3 regions of the Enterococcus saigonensis genome follow, and region 3 is predicted to be linked to each of the others. Evidence: a T-box and tRNA genes for the amino acid it is inferred to sense, from the RefSeq annotation. Region 3 holds a T-box; the other regions hold tRNA genes.
The links. The T-box of region 3 lies ahead of argS (arginine--tRNA ligase). A T-box ahead of a tRNA ligase gene usually reads a tRNA of that ligase, here a tRNA-Arg.
Positions count from the first base shown of each region.

Region 1: it has a tRNA-Arg gene. The T-box ahead of argS (arginine--tRNA ligase) is inferred to sense a tRNA for this amino acid. The anticodon was not compared.
Region 2: it has a tRNA-Arg gene. The T-box ahead of argS (arginine--tRNA ligase) is inferred to sense a tRNA for this amino acid. The anticodon was not compared.

Region 1 is NZ_AP022822.1:1,861,381-1,864,668, forward strand. Features, by position in the region: gene gap (type I glyceraldehyde-3-phosphate dehydrogenase) at 1-590, opposite strand, end outside; gene EsVE80_RS08850 (sugar-binding transcriptional regulator) at 628-1,665, opposite strand; tRNA gene EsVE80_RS08855 (tRNA-Arg) at 2,056-2,127, opposite strand; gene rpoN (RNA polymerase factor sigma-54) at 2,180-3,288, shown strand, end outside.
Region 2 is NZ_AP022822.1:1,037,747-1,041,034, forward strand. Features, by position in the region: gene EsVE80_RS04850 (DUF3284 domain-containing protein) at 1-66, shown strand, start outside; gene EsVE80_RS04855 (GNAT family N-acetyltransferase) at 225-1,382, shown strand; tRNA gene EsVE80_RS04860 (tRNA-Arg) at 1,415-1,488, opposite strand; gene EsVE80_RS04865 (DUF7916 family protein) at 1,559-2,491, shown strand; partial or broken gene EsVE80_RS04870 (Y-family DNA polymerase) at 2,548-3,288, opposite strand, start outside.
Region 3 is NZ_AP022822.1:1,159,932-1,163,219, forward strand. Features, by position in the region: gene arcC (carbamate kinase) at 50-994, shown strand; T-box leader at 1,191-1,385, shown strand; gene argS (arginine--tRNA ligase) at 1,521-3,212, shown strand.

The sequences.
Region 1 (3,288 bases), 700 kb from region 3:
CGGAAGTCGCCTTTAGGGTGTGGTCCATCAAGAGTCATTTGGTCACCTGTGTAAGCATGGATAGTTGTCATTAAGCCTTCAACAATACCAAATTTGTCATTTAAAGTTTTAGCCATAGGAGCTAAACAGTTAGTTGTACAAGATGCACCTGAAATAACTGATTCTTTACCAGTTAATGTTTCATGGTTTACGTTGTAAACGATTGTTGGTACGTCGTTTCCACCAGGAGCTGTAATAATTACGCGTTTAGCGCCACCTTTTAAGTGTAATTCAGCTTTTTCTTTAGAAGTGAAGAAACCAGTTGATTCCAACACGATATCTACGCCTAGGTCGCCCCAAGGTAATTCTTCAGGGTTACGGTTAGATAAAACTTTTACTTCTTTACCGTTTACTGTGAAAGAACCTTCGTTTACTTCAACTGTTCCGTTGAAACGTCCTTGAGTAGTGTCATATTTTAACAAGTGAGCTAACATTTTTGCGTCTGTTAAGTCGTTGATTGCAACTACTTCGATTCCTTCTACATCTTGGATACGACGGAATGCTAAGCGTCCGATACGTCCAAAACCATTGATACCTACTTTAACTGTCATTAAAGATTTCCTCCTTATGAAAATCAGGTTTTTTATTTTAAAGGGTCTCCCCTTTTAAAATCTCATTAGCAGCAGCTTCATCAGTGAGAAGCCACGTTTGTTTTGGTGCATTTTGCATGTAAGCATTGATTGCTTTGGCTTTACTTTTGCCTCCAGCAACAGCCAAGATAAGTGGCACTGTTTGTAAATTCTTTAATTGCAAACCAATTCGTGGCACTTTATATACCACTTTCCCCGCTTCATCAAAGAAATAACCAAATGATTCCGCGACTGCGTTGGCTTGTTTTAACATCAATATTTCTTTTTCACTCATCTTACGTCTAGCAGCCATATGCAATGCTCGTCCAATACTATGGATAACACAATTGGCTTGGCTTATCAAGTTTAAGACTTCAAGGATTGAGGGCTCTTTCATCAATGAACGATACGTATCAGAACTCAATTGTTCTGGGACATATAATGCCCGATGTTCCCCATTAGACCTCATAGCCATCATAGCAGAAACTGAGTTAGCTTGTACAGTCAAAGCCTCCCCAATACCACCTCTAGCTGGTACAAAAAGGTTATGTCGTTCATTACTTTCAAGGTTGGTCAAACATTCAGCAACTTGGGCCATAGTTGTCCCACCCATTACCGCAATAATATTCTTGCCTTCAGGTAAAAGCACATCCAAAGATTCATTTAGACTTTCGCCAAAATTTTTCACGACTTTTTCTTGACGGTCACTATCACCAGCAGAAATTATACAGCGCGCAATACCAAAATGCTTAGCTAATTGTTTTTCCAACTGATGCATCCCAAAAAGTTGATCCATGACTTTTCCTAAATCAGTGAAAACTTTTTCACCTGTTTTAGTTAAGCTCATGCCGCTTTTCGTAACATCAATCAAAGCTAATCGCTTCAATAATTCTGTTTCAGTTCGTAGCACCCGTTCAGTCATGTTTAAACTATCTGCTAAATTACGGCGACCAATAGGCTGCATCCAGTAGATGTTACGCAATATTTTGTAGCGTTCTTGCAAAACATGTAGGATATCAGGAGCAACTGCTTCAATCAATTTTAAGTCATCAAGCATGATTACTCTCCTTTTTTACAGATGGACACATTACGTCCACCTTAGACCTATTTCGACCCATCAAGCCTAAAAAAATTTACTGCAAGTCAAATTACTTAACCTTACGGAGCTAATACTACCATTTTCGTAACCTTTGTGCAACTAAAAAGCACAAGAAAAAAACATCAAAAAATAGTTACTTTTTTTAATCGTTTTAATGCTTGCTAGAATAGCAAGTGATAAATCACACAAAGCTTCAACGTTCCTCTCATTTTTTTATTAGAGCACAAAAAAGAATAATCATTTCAGAAATATTCAATTCCACAGAAAATAATGTTAAAATAACTCCAGTAGCTTTATAACGAAAATTTTATAAAAAAAAGACATCTTCCTAGCTAGAAGATGCCATAACGCGCTCTAAGGGAATCGAACCCCTGTCTCAAGAACCGGAATCTTACGTGATATCCACTACACTAAGAGCGCCGAACATATGTTAGTTTAGCTAATAATTAGAATAAAATCAAGAGGAAAATACATGAAATTTCAACAAAGTTTTTCACAAAAGCAAAAACAATCGCAAAAGCTTGCTATGACACAGTCATTACAACAATCCATTCAGGTTTTACAATTTTCAATTGATGAATTAGCAGAATTTGTCGAAACCCAAGCAATGGAAAATCCATTAATAGAAGTTTCTGAAGCCAATTATGCTGTAACCTACTCTAAACCACGTTCCTCCAGTGGCGAAGAATTAAATTATCTGAGTCAAATTCCAGATAATCGCATTTCCTTATTTGAATATCTCATTGATCAAGTCCACTTGAACTATCGTGATACTTTTTTACGTGACATCGTTTTATTTTTATTAGAATACGTTGATTTAAACGGCTTTTTAACCATTGATTTAGATGAAGTTAGCACCAAAATGAAAGCTACCAAAATACAGGTTTTGGATGCCTTAACCCTAGTTCAACAACTCGATCCCGCCGGTGTAGGTGCCCGTAATCTCCAAGAATGCCTAATGTTACAAACCGAACGAGATGATTCGGCACCAAATTTAGCTTATCTTATCCTAGAGGAACATTTCGAAGCGCTGGTAAATCGCAAATGGCCTGACTTAGCCAAAAATTTAAATATTCCGGTTAGTGAAGTACAAGAAGTATTCGATTATATTCAGACCCTCACCCCAACTCCTGGAGCGAGTTTTGGCACCACCGATGGCCTCTATATTATTCCTGATTTAACCGTCAAAATAAGTGATACTGGGAAAATTAAAATTACCAGTAATCGTCGCGGTATGCCAGAAATGCACTTTCAGCAAAGCTACTTTGACGAGATGGCAAAAAAAGCTGATGCAGAAACGCAGAAATATCTAAATGAGAAAAAACAAGATTTTGACTCCCTAAAAAAAATGGTACAACAACGTGGTGATACCATTTTACGGGTGGGTCAAGCGATTATTGCTCACCAACAAGAATTCTTTTTAAATGAAAATCGTCCGATTAAACCTTTAATCTTAAAAGACATCGCTGAAGAATTGGACATTCATGAATCAACTGTTAGCCGAGCCGTTAATGGAAAATATTTGGAAACAGATTTTGGCATTTTTGAATTGAAGCACTTCTTCAGTCAAAAAATTGGTAT
Region 2 (3,288 bases), 120 kb from region 3:
ATGCTAGGCTTTTTTAGAAAACGTCAGTTTGGCAAAATGTTGGAAAATATGGCGAGTGCCAATTAAAAAGGGGTCTACGGGCACCTTTTTTATTTTTTGCTAAAGCCAATCTTTAATCATTATAATTTTATGAAAAGCTCTAAAAATGTATCAAAATATTCTCTTCATGCATGAAAAAATTATCCTGTTAATAAAGCTTTTATTTTGAAAGGATATTTGGAACAATGATAAAAATTCAAAAAGAGTTTCAACAAGAAATGTTTGATTTAGCCGCTTATGCTTTTTCTCAAAATAAAAGTATAGAAAAGGCAGAGCGTTTTGAGTATTTAGCGCAAAAATCGCAAAATTATGGTTCATTTGCCGATAGTGTATTGGCAAGTCAAGTAATGGCGACTCCTTTTTTAGTCAATTTTTGGAATCAAACACTGAGAATGACTGGAATTGGGTATGTTTCCACTTATCCAGAGTTTCGTAAGCAAGGGCGAATTGACGCGATTATGGGTCAAATGCTACAGGATAGTTATAAGGAGAAAAGGCACTTATCTTACTTGGCTCCTTTTTCTTATCCTTTTTATCGTCGCTATGGGTATGAGTCGGCCTTTTTACAAATTCGTTACGAAGCATCAGCAGAAAAATGGCCGTTTGGTGGGCGATGTCAAGGCAGAGTCCAACGTGTTTCTTTTAGCGAAGCAAAAGGTGTACTCAAAGAGATTTATCAAAAAAGTTGTCAAAGTCAAAAAGGTGGTATCTTAAGAGAAGAATGGTGGCTGCGTTACAAGTTTGATTTGCATAAAGATTTAAAGTTTGGCATATACGTACAAAATGATCAGCACGAAGGCTATGTTGTGTACGAAATTATAAACAATAAATTGGAAATTATTGAATTGGTAGCCTTAACACAACCGGCTTTTGTCGCATTACACGATTTTATTAAGGCGCATTACGGGACGGTAAATACAATTACTTGGACGCAACCTTTTGATGGAAAAACAGCGATACTAGAAGTGAGTGATCCACAAGTAAAAGTTGAAATTTTACCTTACATGATGGCACGCGTGGTGAATGTTGCTGCTTTTTTACAAGCGTATCCTTGGCAAACGAAGATTACCGATAGCTTTGCTGTTGAAATTGTAGAGGATAGTTTTTTAGCGATTAATAATGGCTGGTATGAAGTTACCACAGACGGACATGTTACGCGGGTGGAACAAAGTAATTTACCTTTTTTAAAAGTGTCACCACAAATTTTCACTCAGCTATTTTTGGGTAGTGTAAAATTAGATGATTTACTTCTATCAAAAAAACTAGCTATTACAAGCGAATTAGTTCCTTTGCTACAAGAGCTCTTACCAAAAGAGATGCCCTTATTAGGAGATTACTTTTAAATAAAAAAAGAAGCCCTAAAAGGACTTCAAAACGTTCCCGACTGGAATTGAACCAGCGGCCTGTCGCTTAGGAGGCGACCGCTCTATCCGACTGAGCTACGGGAACTTCAGTACTGTTATATTTTAGCCTTAAGTGATAAAGGATGCAAGTCGTCTATAAAGAAAGAGGAAGACAAATGGTAAAAAGATTAATTAGTGCAAATTATAGTGATGTTAAAAAAATGAGTGCACAAGAATTAAAGCAGTCAATTAAAGCAAGTGAAGGTCGTGTAATTGTAACAGAAACCGTTGTACAAACAATTCCGCAAGCAATGGATGTGACAAATGCAGAGGTAGCAGCAGCATTTGGAGCAGATTTAATTTTGTTAAATGGTTTTGATTGTTTCCGTCCGGTAGTGTTTGGGATGCCTGGTTTAACACCAGAAATGATTTTTGATGAGAAAACAGTAATTGAAAATCCAATTCCAACTTTAAAAAAATTAACAGGTAGACCGGTTGGCATTAACTTAGAACCAATTCCTGCTGATTTGGATTTAATGAGTGAGCAAGTCGTCATTTCTAAAGGACGAACAAGCTCGCTTGAAACAATTCAAGAAGCTGAAAAATTAGGGGTAGATTTTATCTGCTTTACTGGAAATCCAGGTACTGGCGTAACCAACGATGCCATTGCCGATGCTGTTGACATGGCCAAAAAACATTTTTCTGGTTTAATCATTGCTGGAAAAATGCATAGTGCAGGATCAAGTGAGCCAGTTGTGACAAAAGAGGCTGTAACTGCCTACGCCAACGCGGGAGCAGATATCTTATTATTGCCAGCTGTCGGAACAATACAAGGGTTTTTAGAACAAGATTTAATTGAAGCAGTAAAGTTGGCAAAAGAAAATGATTTACTAACGATGACTGCCATTGGTACTAGTCAAGAAAGTGCGCGCCCAGAAACATTACGGCAAATGGCAATTACTAATAAAATTTGTGGCGTTGATTTACAACATATCGGAGATGCTGGTTATGGTGGTATGGCTCCAGCGGAAAATATTTTTGAGATGTCAGTTGCAATTCGTGGGATGCGTCACACCATTAACCGCGTGGCTCGTTCCATTAACCGCTAAAAAACAAGTCTAAAAAAACCACTTTTTGTAAGTTTCATTTACAAAAAGTGGTTTTTTTATAGACCATCTAACCCGCCAGCTCCTCCGTTGTGGCCACCAACCAAATGGCTACGAGCTAGACTGCGGGCTCCTTCCAATTTACTAGTTGCATGAATGATCGCAGCAAAACCATATTTTTCTCGAATTTTATCGATAATTTTATCCAACCGTTCCGCATTTATTTGAGTTTCTGGGGAGGTAAATAAATTCAATTGTTTTGCGTTTGTAAAAATTAATTTACTGTAACTAATTCCCACGTGACGAACAATTTGACCAGTATAATATTTACGAAAGATTATAAGGCAGTAATTAACCAATTCTTTTGTGTTATCAGTGCCTGTAATTTTCATCTGGTGAGAAAAGCTTTCTTTTTTACTGCCACTACTGGCACCGATGTATAAAGATATACACTGGGTTAGACAATGATGACGGCGAATGCGCGCAGCAACTTGTTCAGCCATTTCTTTTACTACAATTTCAATTTCTTTTTGAGTAGTATAATCTTTTGGTAAAACTTGACTGTTTCCATATGATTTTTCTTTGGGGGAAGGGCCTTTTTCAGAAATAATAGTACGGTCGATACCATTTGTGTGGTAGTAAAGTTGTAATCCTAGAATTCCAAAGTGATTTTCAAGCATAATCGGATCACTGTTGGCTAATTGTTTGACAGTATCAATTCCTAAGTTATAAAGACGTTTTTTCATACGATTGCCAATCCCCCAAAAATCTGTTAACTCAGGGATAGACCAAACTTTTGT
Region 3 (3,288 bases):
TTTTGGTGTTTCTAAAAACTGTCAAAATTTCTTACGAGGAGCGATAATTATGGCAAAGCGAAAAGTTGTTGTTGCTTTAGGCGGGAATGCGATCCTATCTGATGATGCTACTGCCCAAGCACAACAAAATGCATTAAAAGAAACTGCAAAATATTTAGTACAATTTATTGAACAAGGTGATGAACTAATCATCTCTCATGGTAACGGTCCACAAGTTGGAAATTTATTGATTCAACAAGCAGCTGCTGATTCTGAAAAAACACCAGCTATGCCTTTAGATACTTGTGTAGCTATGACAGAAGGTTCAATTGGGTACTGGTTGCAAAATGAAATGGGTGCTATCTTAAAAGAAAAAGGCATTGACAAAGATGTTGTTTCTTTAGTGACACAAGTTATTGTGGCAGAAGATGATCCATCTTTTCATAACCCAAGCAAACCTGTGGGCCCATTCTTTACTGAAGAAGAAGCCAAACAACAAATGCAAACTGGTAATGCTACTTTTAAAGAAGATGCAGGACGAGGTTGGCGAAAAGTTGTTGCTTCACCAAAACCACTTTCAATCAAAGAAGCACGCGTCATTGAAAGTTTAGTCGATCAAGGCGTTGTTACAATTTCGGTTGGTGGTGGCGGTATTCCAGTTGTCGAAACACAAAAAGGCTTAGAAGGTCGCGAAGCTGTCATCGACAAAGATTTTGCATCTGAAAAACTAGCTGAAATCATTAAAGCAGATCTTTTAATCGTTTTGACAGGTGTTGATAATGTTTATGTAAATTATCAAAAACCAGACCAAAAGAAACTAGAACGTGTAACAGTTTCAGAAATGAAGCAGTATATTAAAGAAGATCAATTTGCTCCTGGTAGCATGTTGCCTAAAGTACAAGCATGTATTGAATTTGTTGAAGCGCGTCCTGAAGGCAAAGCAATCATTACCTCGTTAGAAAATATTGAAAACTTATTAGCTAATGAAGATGGTACAATAGTGGTTGCGGATTAATAATTAATTTGTTAAAAAATATCTCTGCTGTGCATTTTTCTCCTTTAGGGTACAGTGGGGATATTTTTTGAAATATGACTAGTAAAAATACAAATTAAAACAAATAATTGAAAGAAAATACTTTTTTTATTTGAAATGAGGATAAAAAGACTAGCCAGAAAAAAAAGTATTTGTTATAATCGGTGTCAGTTTAATAATTGATTTTGTGAACAAGAGAGTATTATTTGTTGGAAATTAAGCGAGTTTGGGATGGTGTAAGCCAAACAAGAAGACGGATAAGAAGCGCACTTGGGAAAATCTGTTTATAGCAGACGGCAATCTACCGTTATAGAGAAGCTGGTTTGAGTATTCAAACAACAAGAGTGGTACCGCGGGAAGTCTCGTCTCTAACGATTATCGTTAGGGGCTTTTTTTATTGGCAAAATCAAAAATAACTAAAGCTCTAAGTGGCCATGGTGATTATTAAATTGTAAAATAAAGGTAACTGATGAGTTTTTAACTCATTTTAATCTAAGGAGGATATCAGATGAACAATAAAGATGTCGTAGCAAAAGCACTTTATGATGTATTAAAAGATGATCTAACAATGGAACAAATTGAAAAATTACTGGAAAATCCAAAATCTGCGGATCATGGGGATGTCGCTTTCCCGGCTTTTGCTCTAGCTAAAGCATATAAAAAAGCGCCACAACAAATTGCACCAGAACTAGCAGAAAAAATTGATGAGACGAATTTTGAAAAAATTGAAGTAGTTGGACCATACTTAAACTTTTTTATGAACAAGAGCGCTATTTCAGAAAAAGTTCTAGCTACTGTAATAAAAGAAAAAGAACATTATGGTGATGCTAATATCGGTGAAAATCGTAATGTACCAATTGACTTATCTTCACCAAATATTGCTAAGCCTATTTCAATGGGCCATTTACGTTCAACGGTCATTGGAAATTCAATTGGCTTTATTATGGAAAAAATTGGTTACAATCCAATCCGAATTAACCATTTGGGGGATTGGGGTACGCAATTTGGTAAATTAATTGTTGCTTACAAAAAATGGGGATCAGAAGAAGCAGTTAAGTCCGAACCAATCAATGAATTACTGCGTTTATATGTGCAGTTCCATGAAGTAGTTGAAACACAACCTGAATTAGACGATGAAGCGCGGGCGTGGTTTAAAAAACTAGAAGACGGTGATAAAGAAGCTGTTTCTTTATGGCAATGGTTCCGTGATGAATCCATGAAAGAATTCAATAAAATTTATGACATGTTAGAAGTAAAGTTTGACTCGTTGAATGGTGAAGCTTTTTACAATGACAAGATGGATGAAATTATTGAATTGTTAGAAGAAAAACATTTATTAAAAGAAGATCGTGGTGCTGAAATTGTTGACTTATCTACTTATGATTTAAATCCAGCATTAATTCGCAAGTCAGATGGTGCCACACTTTATATTACCCGTGATTTAGCAGCCGCATTGTACCGCAAACGCACTTATGATTTTGCGCAATCCATTTATGTTGTTGGAAATGAACAAAGTTATCATTTTAAACAGTTGAAAGCAGTCTTAAAAGAGATGGGCTTTGATTGGTCTGATGATATGCATCATATTGCGTTTGGATTAATCACGCAAGGCGGTAAGAAATTATCTACCCGTAAAGGCAAAATTGTTCTATTAGAGGAAGTATTAAATCAAGCGATTGAATCCGCTAAAGAACAAATATCTGAGAAAAATCCTGATTTAGAGAACAAAGATGAAGTTGCAAAGCAAGTTGGTGTGGGTGCTGTTATTTTCCATGACCTCAAAAATGATCGTTTAAATACGTTTGACTTCACATTAGAAGAAGTTGTACGTTTTGAAGGTGAGACAGGGCCATATGTACAATATACGCACGCGCGCGCCATGAGTATTTTGGCGAAAGCTGATTTCACACCAAGTGAAGCTGCAAACTATAAATTGAATGATGAAGCAGCTTGGGAAGTTGTTAAATTGATTCAACAATACCCAGAGACAATCTTAAAGGCAGCTGCAAATTATGAACCATCTGTTATTGCTAAACACGCAATTAAATTGGCACAGGTATTTAATAAATATTATGCGAATGTGAAAATTTTAGCAGATGATGATCAAAAAGCAGCTCGTTTAGCGTTAGTATACGCAGTTACTGTTTTATTAAAAGAAGATTTACGGCTATTGGGATTGCACGCTCCTGAAAAAATGTAATAAAAATATTTTCAACTTGAAAAATAAGTAAGCAAACATATTAATTGTATGTTCATCAAAAAAACTGTGGCCAATT